3 regions of the Kitasatospora sp. NPDC036755 genome follow, and region 1 is predicted to be linked to each of the others. Evidence: riboswitches for the same ligand, from Rfam matches in the RefSeq annotation. Region 1 holds a riboswitch; each other region holds the start of a gene.
What was found. Region 1 has a riboswitch for cobalamin ahead of AB0E96_RS06680 (prenyltransferase/squalene oxidase repeat-containing protein). Riboswitches for the same ligand answer to the same signal wherever they lie in the genome.
Positions count from the first base shown of each region.

Region 2: linked by a shared signal. The riboswitch ahead of AB0E96_RS27460 (CoA-acylating methylmalonate-semialdehyde dehydrogenase) and the one ahead of AB0E96_RS06680 (prenyltransferase/squalene oxidase repeat-containing protein) in region 1 are both predicted to bind cobalamin.
Region 3: linked by a shared signal. The riboswitch ahead of AB0E96_RS04920 (ribonucleoside-diphosphate reductase subunit alpha) and the one ahead of AB0E96_RS06680 (prenyltransferase/squalene oxidase repeat-containing protein) in region 1 are both predicted to bind cobalamin.

Region 1 covers NZ_JBEZUT010000027.1:34,680-40,219, forward strand. The annotation lists gene AB0E96_RS06675 (hypothetical protein) at 1-788, opposite strand, end outside; gene AB0E96_RS06680 (prenyltransferase/squalene oxidase repeat-containing protein) at 809-3,625, opposite strand; cobalamin riboswitch at 3,805-3,946, opposite strand; cobalamin riboswitch at 4,030-4,107, shown strand; gene AB0E96_RS06685 (hypothetical protein) at 4,304-5,540, shown strand, end outside.
Region 2 covers NZ_JBEZUT010000215.1:7,021-12,560, reverse strand. The annotation lists gene AB0E96_RS27470 (enoyl-CoA hydratase/isomerase family protein) at 1-661, opposite strand, end outside; gene AB0E96_RS27465 (acyl-CoA dehydrogenase family protein) at 661-1,809, opposite strand; gene AB0E96_RS27460 (CoA-acylating methylmalonate-semialdehyde dehydrogenase) at 1,806-3,305, opposite strand; cobalamin riboswitch at 3,518-3,709, opposite strand; gene AB0E96_RS27455 (helix-turn-helix domain-containing protein) at 4,013-4,303, shown strand; gene AB0E96_RS27450 (hypothetical protein) at 4,363-4,839, opposite strand; partial or broken gene AB0E96_RS27445 (XRE family transcriptional regulator) at 4,753-5,445, shown strand.
Region 3 covers NZ_JBEZUT010000019.1:10,605-16,144, reverse strand. The annotation lists gene AB0E96_RS04925 (glycosyltransferase family 39 protein) at 1-1,267, shown strand, start outside; cobalamin riboswitch at 1,330-1,474, shown strand; gene AB0E96_RS04920 (ribonucleoside-diphosphate reductase subunit alpha) at 1,665-4,076, shown strand; gene AB0E96_RS04915 (ribonucleotide-diphosphate reductase subunit beta) at 4,076-5,092, shown strand; gene AB0E96_RS04910 (DUF397 domain-containing protein) at 5,153-5,362, opposite strand; gene AB0E96_RS04905 (DUF5753 domain-containing protein) at 5,392-5,540, opposite strand, start outside.

The DNA.
Region 1 (5,540 bases):
GGGGTAGCGGGGCTGCCGCTCCCCGGGGGCGTACCGGGAGCGGACGGACGTGCTCCGCCCGCCGGGGGCTTGGCGGGCGCCGGAGCCCGGCCGGTTCCGGACCCGCCGGTGGTACCCGACCCGCCGGTGGTGCCGCTCGATCCGGTACCGGAACCGCCGCCGGTCGTCCCGCCGCCGCCCGTCGATCCGCTGCCGGAGCCGCCCGAGGCACCGCCGGGGCCGCCCGTGGTGCCCTGGCCGGGGTCGGCCGGCTGCCCGCCGGGGCTGGAGTCGTGCGCCCGGACGCTGTCCGGCGAGAAGGCCGGACGGCCCTCGGTGCCCTCGACGTTGGTGCCGCCGAAGATCCACAGGTCGACGCTGCCCGGTTTCGGCTGGTAGAGCATCGCGCCCAACTGGCTGTACGACCAGGTGTTCTGGCCCGGATCCGCGTGCCAGTACGACCAGTAGGCCGTGGCCGGAGGCGTCAGGACGCACTTCTCCTGGTCCGGGGTCGGGAACTGCTTCCCGCCCTGGAACCCGCTGTAGCCGATCCGGCAGATGAACGCCGGGCCGTCGTGCCCCGTCCCGGTGGTCTTCCAGCCGCCCTGGTTGAGCAGGGTGTACCCGGTGGTCGGGGTGGTCCCGCAGGACCGCAGCAGCGGACCGCCCCACTTGCCGAAGTCCACGGCGAGGACCACGCCGGAGGTGGTGGTGCACTGGTCCATCGGCAGCGGCGCGGCGGCGGCGGGGGCGGTGCCCACGGCGACACCGCCGAACGCCACGGCCAGGGTCGTGGCGGCGGCACCGATCAGCCGGCCGAAGCGCCGGATCACCGGTGACGCCCCGAACCGGAGGCGGTACGACGGCGGGCGGCCAGGACGGCCACAGCGCCGAGCACGGTCAGCAGACCGGCCGCCCCGGTCAGTGCCAGTGCTTCGCTCCCCGTCGCCGCGAGGCCGCCGGTACCGGACTGCCCGGTCCCGGCAGGCACGCCACCGCCGACCGGTTCACCGACGAGCGGGGCGTCGGACGGACGGGTGGTCGAGCCGTCACCGGGATCGGACGCGACGGAGGTGGGGGACGTCGTCGCCGACGGCGTGCCGGTGCCCGTCGGGGTCGGCGTGCCGGTTGCGCTCGCGGTGCCCGTAGGCGTGCCGGTCGGCGTCCCCGTGGGCATCTGCGTCGGAGTCCCCGTGGGGGTCGGCGTCGGCGTACCTCCGAGGGAGCGGGTCAGCGTCCCGAAGGAGATCCCGGTAGCACCGCCCAGCACCTGCGTGGAGGCCCGGACGTCCGAACCCTGCTGTCCGCCGGAGGCGACGTTGAACCCGCCGTCGCCGTTCTGCTGCCCGGCGAGGAAGTCGAGTGCCTTGGCGATCTGACCGTCGTAGGTGTTCTTGCGCAGCGTCATGCCCTGTACGGCCAGGGCGGCCGAGTTGGTCGAGTCACCGGCCGCGCCGGGGAAGCCCCCGTCCGGCAGCTGCCGCGCGGCGAGCCAGCCGAGCCCCTTGTCGACCGCCAGCGCGGCGTCCTCGCCCGGGACCAGGGCCAGGGCCATGACCGCCATCGCGGTGCTGTCCACGTCGGAGTCGCCGGTGGCGGGGATCAGGCTCGGCCAGGAGCCGTCCGCGTGCTGGAGGCCCTTCAGGTAGGCGATGGCGGGGGCCGCGCCGGCCGACTCACCGGCCCGGAGCTGGGCCATGACGGCGAGCGCCTGGGAGAAGACCGAGGTGGCGTAGGCGTAGTTGCCCGGGGCGTCGCAGCCGGTGTTCGCGTCGGCCTTGGTGCACACCATCGCCGCGAGGGCGGCGATCAGGTCGTGGCCGCCGAAGTTCCGCGGGTCCCGGCCGACGACCTCGGCGAGCAGCGCTTCCTTGCCGATCGAGCCACCGCCGGCGTACTCGGTTCCGATGGCGGTCCAGTCGTTGACGGTACGGTCGCTCGCGTCCTTGCCCTGCTGGTCCAGGAAGTCGACGATCCGGCGCAGCGCGGCGTCGTCGGTGCCGGTGGCGGCGAGGGCGTAGGCGCCGTCGATGGTGAGGCCGAAGTCGGCGAACGCCGGGAAGCCCTCGTAGTAGTGGCCGGCGATCAGCCGTGCCGGGTCGGTGAGGTAGGCGCTGCCCTTGGCGGCGTCGGGCTTCCTGCCGACGGGCGGGGTGGGCGTCGGGGTGGCGCCGTCGGGGTTGTGCCGGACGCAGGTGAGGTCGGTTCCGGTCAGGGCCAGGATGGCCTGTTCGGTGGCGGCGGCGTCCGGGTCCGGCGTGAACGCGTCGGGGCCGAAGCCGCCGTCCTTGTTCTGGCGGGCGGCGAGCCAGGCGGTGGCGGCGGCCCAGCGGGCGCCCTGGCCGGTGGCCTGGAAGGCCTGGGCGGCGCTCGCGGTGCTGGTGGTGTCGCCGGGTGCGCCGGCGTACGGGAGGAGGGAGCCGTCGGGCTGCTGGCTCGCCGCGAGCTGGTCGGTGGCCTTCTTGGCGGTTGCCTCGTAGCCGGGGGCCGTGCGCAGGGCGAGGGCGGCGGCCGCGGTGGTGAGCGGGTCGGATTCGCAGTGGTCACCGGCGACGATCATCGAGCCGGCCATGCCGCCGTCGGCGCACTGGAAGGCCGTGAAGCGGGCGAGTGCCGGGGCGGGCGGCGTGACGCCGGCGCGCTGGAGGGCGATGATGCCCAGGGACTGGACCCAGGGCGAGGCCGCACCGAGGAAGTCCCCGGCGGCGGTGCACTTGCCGTTCTCCCCGGCTGCCGTGCAGACGTGGTCGGTGAGCGCGGCGAGCAGGTCCCGCCCGCCGAAGGTGCGCGGGTCGCGGCCGGTGCTCTCCGCGACGAGAGCCAGGAGGGTGGCGGCCCTCGTGTCGGGCGCGCCGGTGGGGCCGTCGGGGTACAGGAACGCGTCGGTGTGGTCGACGAGGAAGCCGACGACCTTGCGCAGCGCCGGGTCCTGCGTCCCGGCGGCGGCGAGCGCGACGGCGGTGAGGGCGGTCCGGGGGTAGTCCGGCCCCGGGGCGGCCCAGTTCTCCATGTGGTCGCCGCCGACCAGCTGACCGGCCAGCCAGGCCGCGGCCGCGGCCGGGTTGCCGGTTGCGGAGGGCCCGGTGGGGCTCGCGGTCGGGGTCGGGGTAGCCGAGGGGGAGGAGGAAGGCGAAGGGGACGCCGAGGAGCCACCGTTCTTGGCGCGGACCGAGTCCGGGGTGAAGCTCGGTGCCCCGCTGGTGCCGCCGATGTCGGTGCCGCCGTACACCCAGGCCTCGACCTCGCCGGGCTTGGGCTGCTGCGTGCCGGCGCCGAACTGACTGTAGGACCAGGTCTGTTGGCCGGGTGCGGCGATCCAGTACGACCAGTACGCGGTGGCCTGCGGGGTGTTGACGCACGGTTCCTCGGCCGGAGTGGGGTACTGGACGCCGCCGTTGAAGGTCCCGGTGCCGAGCCGGCAGATGAAGGCGGGCCCGTCGTGCTCGGTCCCGGTCGTGGTGAAACCGGCGTTGTGCAGCAGGTTCATCCCGGTCGTCGGGTGGGCGTCGCAGCCGCGGACGACCCCGCCGCCCCAGTGGCCGAAGTCGACGGCGACGATCGCGCCCGTCGTCGCCGTGCACTGCTCGATCGGGTCGGCTGCCGCGCTGCCGGGGTGGCCGAGCAGGACCGTTCCGCAGGCGGCCACTGCGACGGCCGTGGTGACCAGAAGCGAGCCCAGCTCTCTGCTTCTGTGACGCGTAGGACTGCTGCTGACCCTCACCGGCGACTCCCCGATCGGTTGTCGGGGTCCCACGGCGCAGCCGACGGCTCTCCCCGGTACGGGGACCGTCGTGACCGCGTCGTAGTCCACGACGACGCATGTACTCCTGAACAAGGCCCCGGCGCAGGCATTCCGGCTCACCGGCCCTTGCGGGCGGGTCTACGGTTGCGGGTCAGCGCCGGAATCGGACCGGCTTCCCCTGACTGCCGAGGATGAAAAAGCGGTTCATCACACCACGCGCTCGAAGTCGTCGTCAACGAGTCGTCATGTCACTTTCGCCACCCCGTAGATCCGTTCACGGGTGCGGTAACGTCCGCGGTGGCCGAGCGGGGGAATCCGGTGCGAATCCGGAGCTGACGCGCAGCGGTGTGGGGCGGTGGTTGCACCGGTCCCGAGCCCGAATGCCCGCGCGGTCGTGCAGCACCAGCACCAGCCAGCCCACGCGATCCGGGCGGCCGCCGCCCCCACCGCGCGCTCCCCGAACGAGTGCCGGCGCCCGGGGCAGGACCGGCGCGCCCGTCACCCCAAGGAGCCCGTTCCGTGTCCGTTCCCGCGCACTCGCGCCTCATCTCCTCACGTCTCGCCTCCGCGGCGACCGTCTCCATGGCCGCCGGCGCCCTCCTCCTGTCGGCCGTCCCTGCGCACGCCACCGCCTCGCCGAGTCAGATAGCCACCTCCAAGAGCACCGGCGTGACGTACCTCAAGTCCCTCCAGGCCGCCGACGGCAGCTACGTCACCGGCGGCGGGCTCTCCAACGAGTGGGCCTTCAGCGCGCTCGCCGCCGCCGGGACCGCCTCCGCGGACGTGACCCCCGGCGGTGACACCAGCAAGAACGCCCGCCTCGTCTACCGCAACCAGCTCGCCGCCCCCACTTGGCCCAGCGCCTCGCCCGTGGTGACGGACTACGAACGCGGCATCCTCAACTCCTACGCGGCCGGCATCGACCCTGCACGGATCGGCCCGGGCCGCAACCTCGTGGCCGACCTCGCCGCCTACTGGCAGACCGCCGAACCCGGCTACTACGGCCCGTCCGCGAACTTCAACGGGACAGTCTTCGGTCTGCTCGCCCTCGGCGGTGCCAAGACCCAGAGCGGCGGACAACGCGTCCCGCAGTCCCTGCTGAACGCCTCGGTCGCGACCGTGCGCGCCAACCAGCACAACGACGGCGGCTGGAACTACAGCAAGGCCGCCGGCGACCCGACCGCGCTCGCCCAGGGCAGCGACATCGACATGACCGGCGCCGCCATCGCCTCGCTGTGTGTCGGCGGCGTCCCGAACACCGACGCCGCGATCGTGGCCGCGAAGAACTTCCTCAAGGGCAAGCTCGCCTCCTCCGGCGCCTTCAACGCCATGTTCGGCGTCAACACCGACTCCAACGGCTGGGCCGTGTCCGGCCTCAACGCCTGCGGCATCAACCCCCAGGGCACCGACTTCACCAGCGGCACCGGCAAGACCCCGCTCGACTTCCTCATCGCCCAGCAGTTCAAGCCCGGCGGCGGCTTCAAGTACCTGCCCACCGACACCTCCCCGTCGCCGTACGCCTCCGTCGACGGCCTGCGCGCCGTCGCCGGCGCCGGGTTCACCGCCACCCCGCCGGCGCCGACCAGCGCGGGCGAACCCGCCTGGTCCGCCACCACCGACTTCACCACGGGTACCGCCGCGAAGCTCGCCCTGGTCGTCGACGACGGCACCGGCAGCCTCAAGGTCTGCGCCGTCACCCTCGCCCCCACCGGCACCACCACGACCCTCGGCGACGTCCTCGACGCGGCAGCCACCGCCACTCCGAGCGGCTGCGTCACCTCCGTCACCCCGGCCACCGGAGGCGGCACCGTCACCGCGC
Region 2 (5,540 bases), on a different contig from region 1:
CGTCCAGCACACCGGGCGGCGCGGGTGCGACGTGCCGTTCGAGGGCGTCGTGCACGGGCAGTTCGGCCAGGTCGTCCAGCAGGGCGGGCAGCCGCTCGGCAGGGACGAAGTGGTCGGCGAGCCCGCACAGCAGCGCGTCGGCGGCCCCGACGGAACCCGCGGTCAGGGCGAGGTGGGTGCCCAGCTCGCCCGGTGCGAGGGCGAGCAGGTAGGTGCCGCCCACGTCCGGGACGAAACCGATGCCGGCCTCCGGCATGGCGATGCGGGTGGTCTCGGTGACGATCCGGACGTTTCCGTGGGCGGAGACGCCGACCCCGCCTCCCATCACGATGCCGCTCATCACGGCGACGTAGGGCTTGGGGTAGCGTGCGATCCGGGCGTTGAGGCGGTACTCGTCGCGCCAGAACTCCTCGACGGCGCCCGGGTCGCCGCCGGTGGCGGCGCGGTGGATGGCGACGATGTCGCCGCCCGCGCAGAAGGCGCGGTCCCCGGCACCCGTGACGACGACGGTGTCCACCCGCTCGTCCTGCTCCCAGGCGTCCAGGGACTCCGCGATCGTCCGCACCATGCCGTGGGTGAGGGCGTTCAGGGCCGCGGGGCGGTTGAGGACGATCAGGCCCGCCCTGCCCTCGCGCTGGAGGAGGACCTCATCCGTACCCATCAGGCGGCTCCGGTCAGGCCGCGGGCGACGATGACGCGCATGATCTCGTTGGTCCCTTCCAGGATCTGGTGCACCCGCAGGTCGCGGACGATCTTCTCGATGCCATAGTCGGCGAGGTAGCCGTAGCCGCCGTGCAGTTGAAGCGCGGCGTTGGCGACCTCGAAGCCGGTGTCGGTGGCGTACCGCTTGGCCATCGCGCACAGCTCCGGGGCCCGCCGGTCGCCGCGGTCCAGGGCGGCCGCGGCCCGCCACACCAGGGCGCGGGCGGCCTCCAGCTCGGTGGCCATGTCGGCGAGCCGGAACTGCAGCGCCTGGGCGTGCAGCAGCCGGGCGCCGAACGCCTCACGGTCGGCGAGGTGGGCGATGGCGCGCTCCAGCGCGTCCTGCGCGCCGCCGAGGGAGCAGGCAGCGATGCCGAGCCGGCCGCCGTTCAGCCCGTTCATGGCGATCCGGAAGCCCTCGCCCTCGGCCCCGAGCAGGCGGTCGGCGGGCAGCCGGACGCCGTCCAGCACCACCTGGCGGGTCGGCTGGGCGTTCCAGCCCATCTTCTTCTCGTTCGGCCCGAAGGAGACCCCCGGGTCGTCACGCTCCACGACGAACGCGGAGATCCCCTTCGGCCCGGGGGCACCGGTCCGGGCCAGCACCACATAGACCTGCGAGGCGCCCGCGCCGGAGATGAACTGCTTGACGCCGTCCAGCACCCAGTGGTCGCCGTCGCGCACGGCCCGGGTGGCGATCGCGGCGGCGTCGGAGCCGGCACCGGGCTCGGTGAGGCAGTAGCTGCCCAGGTGCTCGGCCGTGCAGAGCGCGGGCAACCAGCGAGCGCGCTGCGCCTGCGTGCCGTACCGGTCGATCATCCAGGCGACCATGTTGTGGATGGACAGGTAGGCGGCGATGGACGGGCAGCCACCGGCGAGTGCCTCGAAGGCCACCACGCCATCCAGGCGGGAGAGTTCGGAGCCGCCCATGCCCTCCTGGACGTACACGCCGGCCAGGCCGAGGTCGGCGGCCTTGCGCAGCACGTCCACCGGGAAGTGCTTGGACTGGTCCCACTCCACGGCGTGCGGCGCGAGGTACTCCTCGGCGAAGGCCCGGGTCGTCTCGGCGATGGCGCGCTGGTCCTCGGTGAGGTCGTGCATCGCGCTCATCCCATCGTCGGCATGGTGAAGCTCGCGCCCTCCTTGACCCCGGAGGGCCAGCGCGAGGTGACGGTCCGGGTGCGGGTGTAGAAGCGGATGGCGTCCGGCCCGTGCTGGTTGAGGTCGCCGAACGCGGAGCGCTTCCATCCGCCGAAGGTGTGGTAGGCGATCGGCACCGGGATGGGCACGTTGACGCCGACCATGCCGGTGTTCACCCGGCGGGCGAAGTCCCGGGCGGTGTCGCCGTCGCGGGTGTAGATGGCCACACCGTTGCCGAACTCGTGCTCACTGGGCAGCCGCAGCGCCTCCTCGTAGTCGGCGGCGCGCACGACCGTGAGGACGGGGCCGAAGATCTCCTCCCGGTAGATCCGCATGTCCGGCGTCACCCGGTCGAACAGGGAGGCGCCGAGGAAGTAGCCGTCCTCGTGCCCCTCCAGCCGGAAGTCACGCCCGTCCACGACGAGTTCGGCGCCCTCTTCGACCCCGAGGTCCAGGTAGCCGCGCACCCGCTCCAGCGCGTCGGCGCCGACCAGCGGGCCGAAGTCCGCCGCCGGGTCGTCCGAGCGGCCGACCTTCAGCGCGGCGATCCGCTCGACCAGCTTCGCCACCAGGGCGTCCGCGGTCTCATCCCCCACCGGGACGGCGACCGAGATCGCCATGCAGCGCTCCCCGGCCGAGCCGTAGCCGGCGCCGACCAGCGCGTCCGCGGCTTGGTCGAGGTCGGCGTCCGGCATCACGATCATGTGGTTCTTCGCGCCGCCGAAGCACTGCGCCCGCTTCCCGTGCGCGGCGGCCGTCGCGTACACGTACTGGGCGATCGGCGTGGAGCCGACGAAGCCGAGGGCCTGCACCCGCGGGTCCTCCAGCAGGGTGTCCACGGCCTCCTTGCCGCCGTTCACGACGTTCAGGACGCCCGGCGGCAGCCCCGCCTCCAGGAACAGCTCGGCCAGCCGCAGCGGCACCGACGGGCACCGCTCAGAGGGCTTGAGGACGAAGGCGTTGCCGCAGGCCAGCGCGGGCGCGGCCTTCCACAGCGGGATCATCGCGGGGAAGTTGAACGGCGTGATGCCGGCGACGACGCCGAGCGGCTGACGCATCGAGTAGACGTCGATACCGGTGCCGGCGTTGTCGCTGAACTCGCCCTTCAGCAGGTGCGGGATCCCCGCGGCGAACTCCACCACCTCCAGGCCGCGCTGGATGTCCCCGTGGGCATCGGCCACGGTCTTGCCGTGCTCGGCGGAGAGCAGCCGGGCCAACTCGTCCTTCTCCTGCTCGACGAGTTGGAGGAAGCGCAGCAGCACCCGCGCCCGCCGCTGCGGGTTCCAGGCCGCCCACGCGGGCTGCGCCTGCGCTGCGTCGGCGATCACCGCCTCGACCTCGGCGCGGCTTGCCAGCGGCACCCGGGCCTGGACGCGCCCGGTGTTGGGGTCGTACACGTCGCCGAAGCGACCGGAGGTGCCGGCGACGGGCTTGCCGGCGACGAAGTGGGTGAGTTCTCGGACCATCGGGTTCCTACTCTCAACTGGGTCGGGGAGAGGAGGAATGGAGGCCGCCGCCGACGGGCGGGCGCACGGTGGTGCGGCCCCGCGGCGTCACGGTGGCAGTGGCATGACGAACCGTCAGAGCAGATGGGCCCCGGCAGTCGTCGGCACAGGACAACCAGGAGCAGCGGAACGGGAGCAGCCCGGAGTCATGCGTGTCGTCTCCATCCTCGTGGAAAACACGGATCACCCGCGGCCGGTATCCTGACTCCCGGATCACCGCACGCCCTCAGGCCTTCCCGGCTGGCTGCCAGTGGCCGTCATCTGCGAGGACGAACTCCCCGGTCACAGTGGCGGGACCGTGCCGGACTCACACCGGCTTCCCTGACACCGCGGACCTGCCATCGACCATATAGTTGGACGTCCTAGTAAGTCCAGAGGTCTGTGCGCGCGTTGCGCCATCGGGATCCCACCCCGCCGGGCCCGGCTCGACTACCTTTGCAAGCCGTCTGCAAGAGGCCCAAGGGGGGCAGGTCTGCGTGCACGAGGCCGGGTGAGGTTTCACCCGCACCGCGCGAAAATTCAACCTGCCCGCCGTCAGCCAGGCCGCCCGTCGGCGGTAGAACGACCACGCGCTCATCATCGGAGTGGCCGATGCGGCAACACGAGCCCGTTCGGCGACTGGAGTCCTGCCGACCACACAAGAAGCGACGTCCCAGGATGCCCTGCGGATGTATCACGAGGCACCGGTACGGCCAAACCACCGGACGCGCTGGAATCTTGGGCTCCGCACGCAGCCGTGCGACCGTCCACTCCTCTGGAGGAGCCCGTGTCGTCGCAGTTTCATGACCGTCAAGGAGACGGCGGAATTCCTGAACATGTCTGTTCAGTGGGTCTATCGCGAAGCCCCTCAAGTAGGCCTCGTCCCGTACCGGTTCGGACAAGGACGGAACGCGAAGCTGCAGTTCAAGGTCACAGAGGTCCAGACCTGGGTGAAGCAGCAACGGATGTCCGTCAGGTAAGCCAGACCGAGACGCCTCGGGCGCCCTGCTCCACACCAGAGCAGGGCGCCCGACGCGTTTCAGGCCGCAAGGCCGAGGTCGAGGACCTGGGCGGCGTGGCCGATGGAGCCGGGCATCAAGTGGCGGTAGATCTTGAACGTCACATCGATGCTCTTGCGCCTCATCCACTCGGCGACGTCGGTGATCGGGATGTTGTGGCTGAGGCAGTTCGAGGCGAAGAAGTGCCTCAGGCCGTAGAGCGTCATCCCCTCGGGGATGTCGGTCTCGCCGGCCCGCTTGATCCGGTCCCACTGGTTCTGCAGGTAGTAGGACGGGTACGGCTTCGCGATGTCCAGCGGGTGGCGGAGCAAGTAGCCGTCGATGGTGCCGTAGATATCCGCGTACGAGAGCAGGCTGAGCCGCGTCCGGACCGTCAGCGGGACGCCCCGGTAGTCGCCCTTCTTGCGGTGCTTGAGCGGCGCGCGACCCAGCCGTCCGAGCAGGTCCTCGACGCGCTCGCCCGCGTCCTCGACCTCGACGCGACCGAACGCGGGCACCTCCACCGCCTCGCGCGGCAGCGCCGCCGCCGCGCGACGACGCCGGGCACCCGGGTCCGGCCGGAGCTGCTGCGCGTCCTCGACCTGGTCGCCGGCGCTCCCGCGCTGATCATGAACCACCGCCTGGACGTCCTCGCCGGGAACGGCCTCGCCGGACTCCTCTTCGGCCGCCCGATGCCGGGCCTGAACATCGCCCGGCACATCATCCTGGAGGAGGCCGAGCACGGCCTGTACGCGGACTGGGAGAACTGCACCCTGGACGTGGTCGGGCACCTGCGCCTGGCCGCCGGAAAGTACCCCGACGACCCTCACCTGGCCTCGCTCGTCGGCGAGTTGGCGATGGGCAGCGAGCGCTTCCGCCGCCTCTGGGCCCGCGCGGAGGTGCGCGCCCGCACCCACGGACGCAAGGCGTACCGGCACCCCATGGTCGGACTGCTGGAACTGCACCAGGAGAACTTCGCGCTGCCTGGCGAGCCGGGCATCGAACTGCTCGTGCTGTCGGCGGCCCCCGGCAGCCCCACCGAGGACGGACTGCGCCTGCTCGCGGGCCTGGCCGCGGACCACGGCGCCGCCCGTCGCCCGGTGGACGCCCGGACCCTCGACTGACTCACCGACGCCCGCCCACCGCCGGTCACGGGCGTCCGTCGGCCGCCGGCCGGGCCCGCCGCGGGCCCCGGAGAGCTCCGCGGCCCGCTGCGGTG
Region 3 (5,540 bases), on a different contig from region 1:
GGCCGGCGCCGCCGCCGACGCCAACGGCATCTGGGGCACCCGGCTGCTCAGTCTCGGCTTCGCACTGATCACCACGATGCTGCTGTACGCGCTGACCAGGCGTCTGTTCAACGAGCGGGTCGCCATCTGCGCGATCGCCGTGTACGCCGTCCTCCAGTCCACCGTCGTCGTCGGCTTCTACGCCGCGCCCGAGTCCCTCGCCGTCCTGCTGATCGCCCTCGCGGCCTGGACCACGGTGTTCACCGCCCACCGCCATCCGGCCCTGGCCCTGCTCGCCGCCCCACCCGCGGCACTGGCCTGCGCCGTGGCCTACTCCGCGGCCTTCGCCGTCCCCGCGCTGGTCGCCCTCGCGTTCGCCGCCGCCCGGCCGCACCACCGGCCCGGCCCGGCCGCCGTGCGCGCGCTGCTGTCGGCCGCCGCCACCCTCGTCCTGCTGCTCCCGTACGGCACCCTCGGCGCGGTCGCGGGGTGGTCGCCCTCGCGCGGCAACGCGCCCGGCCCGGCCGGCCCGATCCTGCTCGGCACGCTCCAGTGGGCCGGCCTGTTCACCGTCCTCGCCGTCGCCGGCACCGTCGCCTACGCGCGCCGCGAGCAGATGAACGAGCACGACGCGCCGGAGAAGGACGCCGTCCCCACCACCCGGGGGCAGCGCGCCCTGCTCGGGGCCGTCCTGACCGTCACCGCCCTGCTGATCCCCGCCGCCCACCTGTGGACCGGCACCTCCGGCGCGCTGTTCCGCCACCTCGGCTACGGCATGCTGCTCGCCGCCCCGCTCGCCGGGGTCGGCCTGACCCGGCTGGTCGGCGCCCACTTCCGCCACCCCCAGCTGGGCATCCTGGTCTGGGTCGCGCTGCTCGCGCTCGGCATGGAGCAGTCCGCCCTGCGCTACCAGAACGGGCCCGACTCCGGCCGCCTGCTGGCCGTTCTGAGGGCCCACACCGAGCCCCAGGGGCGCTATCTCACCGAGGTCGACGGCCTGGCCGAGTACTACCTCGGCAGCGTCTCCGAACCCGCGCAGTGGATCTCGACGCGGGCCGGCACGGAGTACCGCGACGGCGGCGGGGTGCAGCACCACGGGGACGACGGCAGTGTGGCCGCGATCCGGGACGGCTGGTTCACCATGGTCGTCCTGGACAGCACCGCGCCGAGGGGCACCGACCGGGCCCTGAGCGAGGCCCTGGCCGCCGCCGGACACTACCGGCTGGTCGCCCAGTTCACCTCGCCGACCGGTGATTCGAGCACGTACAAGGTCTATCTCAAGCACTGACCGGCTGTCCGGCCCACGCACACCCGCGACACGACAGGCACAACATATGGTGCCGCCACAGTCTGGCGGCACTACATGTATGCTCGCTTCTGCTGTCGATGCAGGGGAACCCGGTGCGAATCCGGGACTGCCCCGCAGCGGTGAGCGGGCGGCTCCAGCAGCCGCACCCCGCGAGTCCGAGTACCTGCCGACGGCGTGCGCCACGGCCCTCCCGCAGAGGCCGCGCCGGCACGAGCAGTACCCCTCCGGGCCTCGCGGGCGGGCCGGGGAGTCACCTCGCGCGACGCTTTTTGCGTTCGCGCCGTGCTCCCCTGCCCAGATCGGCCCGGTGGCCCCCGAGCACCGCCGCCGATCGCCGCCAGGAGAGAGCGCCTTGACCACCGCTGCCTCAGCCACCCTGCCCGCCCAGGGCTCCGGTACCGCCTTCACCGACCCGACGGTCTCCGACCCCGGGGGCGCGCTGCTGCGGCTGCTCACCGACCGCAGCACCGACCTCACCGAGGTCGACCCCGGCCATGTCGCCGCCGCCGCACTGCGCGGCCGCCACGCCGGCTCGGACTTCGCCGAGCTGCGCGGGCTGGCCGTGGACGCCGCCGCGTCGATGATCGCCGAGGACCCCCAGTACTCGAAGCTGGCCGCCCGCCTGCTCGCGCTGGAGATCGTCGACGAGGCGAACAGCCAGGGCTCGGTGTCCTTCTCCGCCTCGATCGCCGTCGGCCACGCCGAGGGCCTGATCGGCGACACCACCGCCGCGTTCGTCGCCAAGCACGCCGCCGCCCTGGACGCGCTGATCGACCCCTCGGGCGACGACCGCTTCGAGTACTTCGGCCTGCGCACCGTGCAGTCCCGCTACCTGCTGCGCCACCCGATCACCCGCAAGGTGATCGAGACCCCGCAGCACTTCCTGCTCCGCGTCGCCTGCGGCCTGGCGGTCGGCGACAGCGAGCAGTCGGTGCGCGAGGTGGCCGAGCTGTACGGCCTGATGAGCCGCCTGGAGTACCTGACCTCCTCGCCGACGCTCTTCAACTCCGGCACCCGCCACCCGCAGATGTCGAGCTGCTACCTGCTCGACTCGCCGCTGGACAACCTGGACTCGATCTACAACCGCTACGCGCAGATCGCCCGCCTGTCCAAGCACGCCGGCGGCATCGGCCTGTCCTACTCGCGCATCCGCTCGCGCGGCAGCCTGATCCGCGGCACCAACGGCAAGTCCAACGGCATCGTGCCGTTCCTGCGCACCCTCGACTCCTCGGTCGCCGCCGTCAACCAGGGCGGCCGCCGCAAGGGCGCGGCCTGCGTCTACCTGGAGACCTGGCACGCCGACATCGAGGAGTTCCTGGAGCTCCGCGACAACACCGGTGAAGAGGCGCGCCGCACCCACAACCTCAACCTGGCCCACTGGATCCCGGACGAGTTCATGCGCCGGGTCAACGCCAACCAGGACTGGTCGCTGTTCTCCCCGGCCGACGTGCCCGAGCTGGTCGACCTGTGGGGCGCCGACTTCGACGAGGCCTACCGCAAGGCCGAGCTGGCCGGCAAGGCCGTCCGCACCATCCCGGCGCAGACCCTGTACGCCCGCATGATGCGCACCCTGGCACAGACCGGCAACGGCTGGATGACCTTCAAGGACGCCTCCAACCGCGCCGCCAACCAGACCGCCCTGCCGGGCCGCACCGTGCACTCCTCCAACCTGTGCACGGAGATCCTGGAGGTCACGGACGACTCCGAGACCGCCGTCTGCAACCTGGGCTCGGTCAACCTGGGCGCCCACGTCGCCCCGGGCGCCACGGCCGCCGACCTGATCGGCGCCATGGACTGGGAGCGGCTGGACGCCACCGTGCGCACCGCCGTCACCTTCCTCGACCGCGTGGTGGACATCAACTTCTACCCGACCACCGAGGCGGGCACCTCCAACTCCCGCTGGCGGCCGGTCGGCCTCGGCGTGATGGGCCTCCAGGACGTCTTCTTCCAGCTGCGGATCGACTTCGACTCCGCCGAGGCGAAGGTCCTCTCCACCCTCATCGCCGAGCGCATCATGCTCACCGCCTACGAGCGCTCCGCCGACCTGGCCGAGCAGCTCGGCCGCCACGAGGCGTACGGCGAGACCCGCGCCGCCCGCGGCGAGCTGCACATCGACCACTTCCCGACGGCCGCCCCGCAGTGGGCCGACCGCTGGACGGCGCTGCGCGCCCGGATCGCCGAGACCGGCCTGCGCAACTCGCTGCTGCTGGCCATCGCGCCGACCGCGACCATCGCCTCCATCGCCGGCGTCTACGAGTGCATCGAGCCGCAGGTGTCCAACCTGTTCAAGCGCGAGACGCTGTCCGGCGAGTTCCTCCAGGTCAACCCGTACCTGGTGCGCGAGCTCAAGGAGCTCGGCGTCTGGGACCAGCAGACCCGCGACGCCCTGCGCGACGCCAACGGCTCCGTCCAGGAGCTCAACTGGCTGCCCGCCGAGGTGCGTTCGCTGTACCGCACCGCGTGGGAGCTGCCGCAGCGCGCGCTGATCGACCTGGCCGCGGCCCGCATGCCGTACCTGGACCAGAGCCAGTCCCTGAACCTGTTCATGGCGGCGCCGACCATCGGCAAGCTCAGCTCGATGTACGCCTACGCGTGGAAGGTCGGTCTGAAGACCACCTACTACCTGCGTTCGCGCCCGGCCACCCGCATCGCCCAGGCCGCGTCCGGCACCGCCCGTGCCGCCGCGCCGGCGCCGGTGCCCGTGAACACCCCCTCCCTCACCCCGGAGCAGGAAGCCGCCATCGCCTGCTCCCTGGAGAACCCCGAGTCCTGCGAGGCCTGCCAGTAATGTCCGACGACCGCCAGAAGATGCTGCTCGACCCCGGCTTCGAGCTGACCCTGCGCCCGATGCGCTACCCGTCGTTCTACGACCGGTACCGGGACGCCATCAAGAACACCTGGACCGTCGAGGAGGTGGACCTGCACTCCGACGTCGCCGACCTGGCGAAGCTCAGCGAGGGCGAGCGCCACCTCATCGGGCGACTGGTCGCGTTCTTCGCCACCGGTGACTCGATCGTCTCCAACAACGTGGTGCTGAGCCTCTACAAGCACATCAACTCCCCGGAGGCGCGGCTGTACCTGTCGCGCCAGCTGTTCGAGGAGGCCGTGCACGTCCAGTTCTACCTGACGCTGCTCGACACGTACCTGCCCGACCCGGAGGACCGCAACGCGGCCTTCGCCGCGGTGGAGAACATCCCCTCCATCCGCCAGAAGGCGCAGTTCTGCTTCAAGTACATGAACGCGGTCGACCACATCGAGTCGCTGCAGACCAAGGAGGACCGCCGCGCGTTCCTCCTGAACCTGATCTGCTTCGCGGCCTGTGTGGAAGGTCTCTTCTTCTACGGCGCGTTCGCCTACGTGTACTGGTTCCGCAGCCGCGGCCTGCTGCACGGCCTGGCGACCGGCACCAACTGGGTGTTCCGCGACGAGTCCATGCACATGGACTTCGCGATGTCGGTGGTCGACACCGTCCGCGAGGAGGAGCCCGACCTCTTCGACGACGAGATGGCCAAGCAGGTCACGGAGATGCTGGAGGAGGCCGTCGAGGCCGAGCTCCAGTTCGCCCAGGACCTCTGCGGCGACGGCCTGCCCGGCATGAACACCGCGTCCATGCGCGAGTACCTGCAGGCCGTAGCCGACCAGCGCCTCGCGCGGCTCGGCCTGCCGATCCGCTACGGGTCGACCAACCCGTTCGGCTTCATGGAGCTCCAGAACGTCCAGGAGCTGACCAACTTCTTCGAGCGCCGGGTGTCGGCGTACCAGGTCGCCGTCGAGGGCACCGTCGCCTTCGACGACGACTTCTAATCCACAGATACGACAGGGGTGCCCCGCACGGCCACAGCCGTGCGGGGCACCCCTGTTTGATCAGTCGGTCGGAAACTCCCCGGACTTGATCCCGGAGAGGAAGGACGACCAGGCACCGGCCGGGAAGAGCAGCGCCGGCCCGCCCGGGTCCTTCGAGTCCCGGACAGCCATTCCGCCCGGGACCAGCCGACGGGTCTCCACGCAGTCGTTCGCCTGAGCGCTGAAACTGCTCTTGAACCAGCCCCGAACAGCGATCTCCGGTACGACCATCGCGCTCACACCCCTGTCTGGTCCCGCACTCACGTCTCCGCTGCAATTTCCGCGATCATATCCAGCGATTTCGCCGGATCCAGGGCCGCCGACCGGAGGTACTCGAAGACCAGTCCGTAACCGTCCAGCTCCACCTGGTTCTCCAGGTAATGGCTGCTCGTCAGCGTCTCCAAGAAGA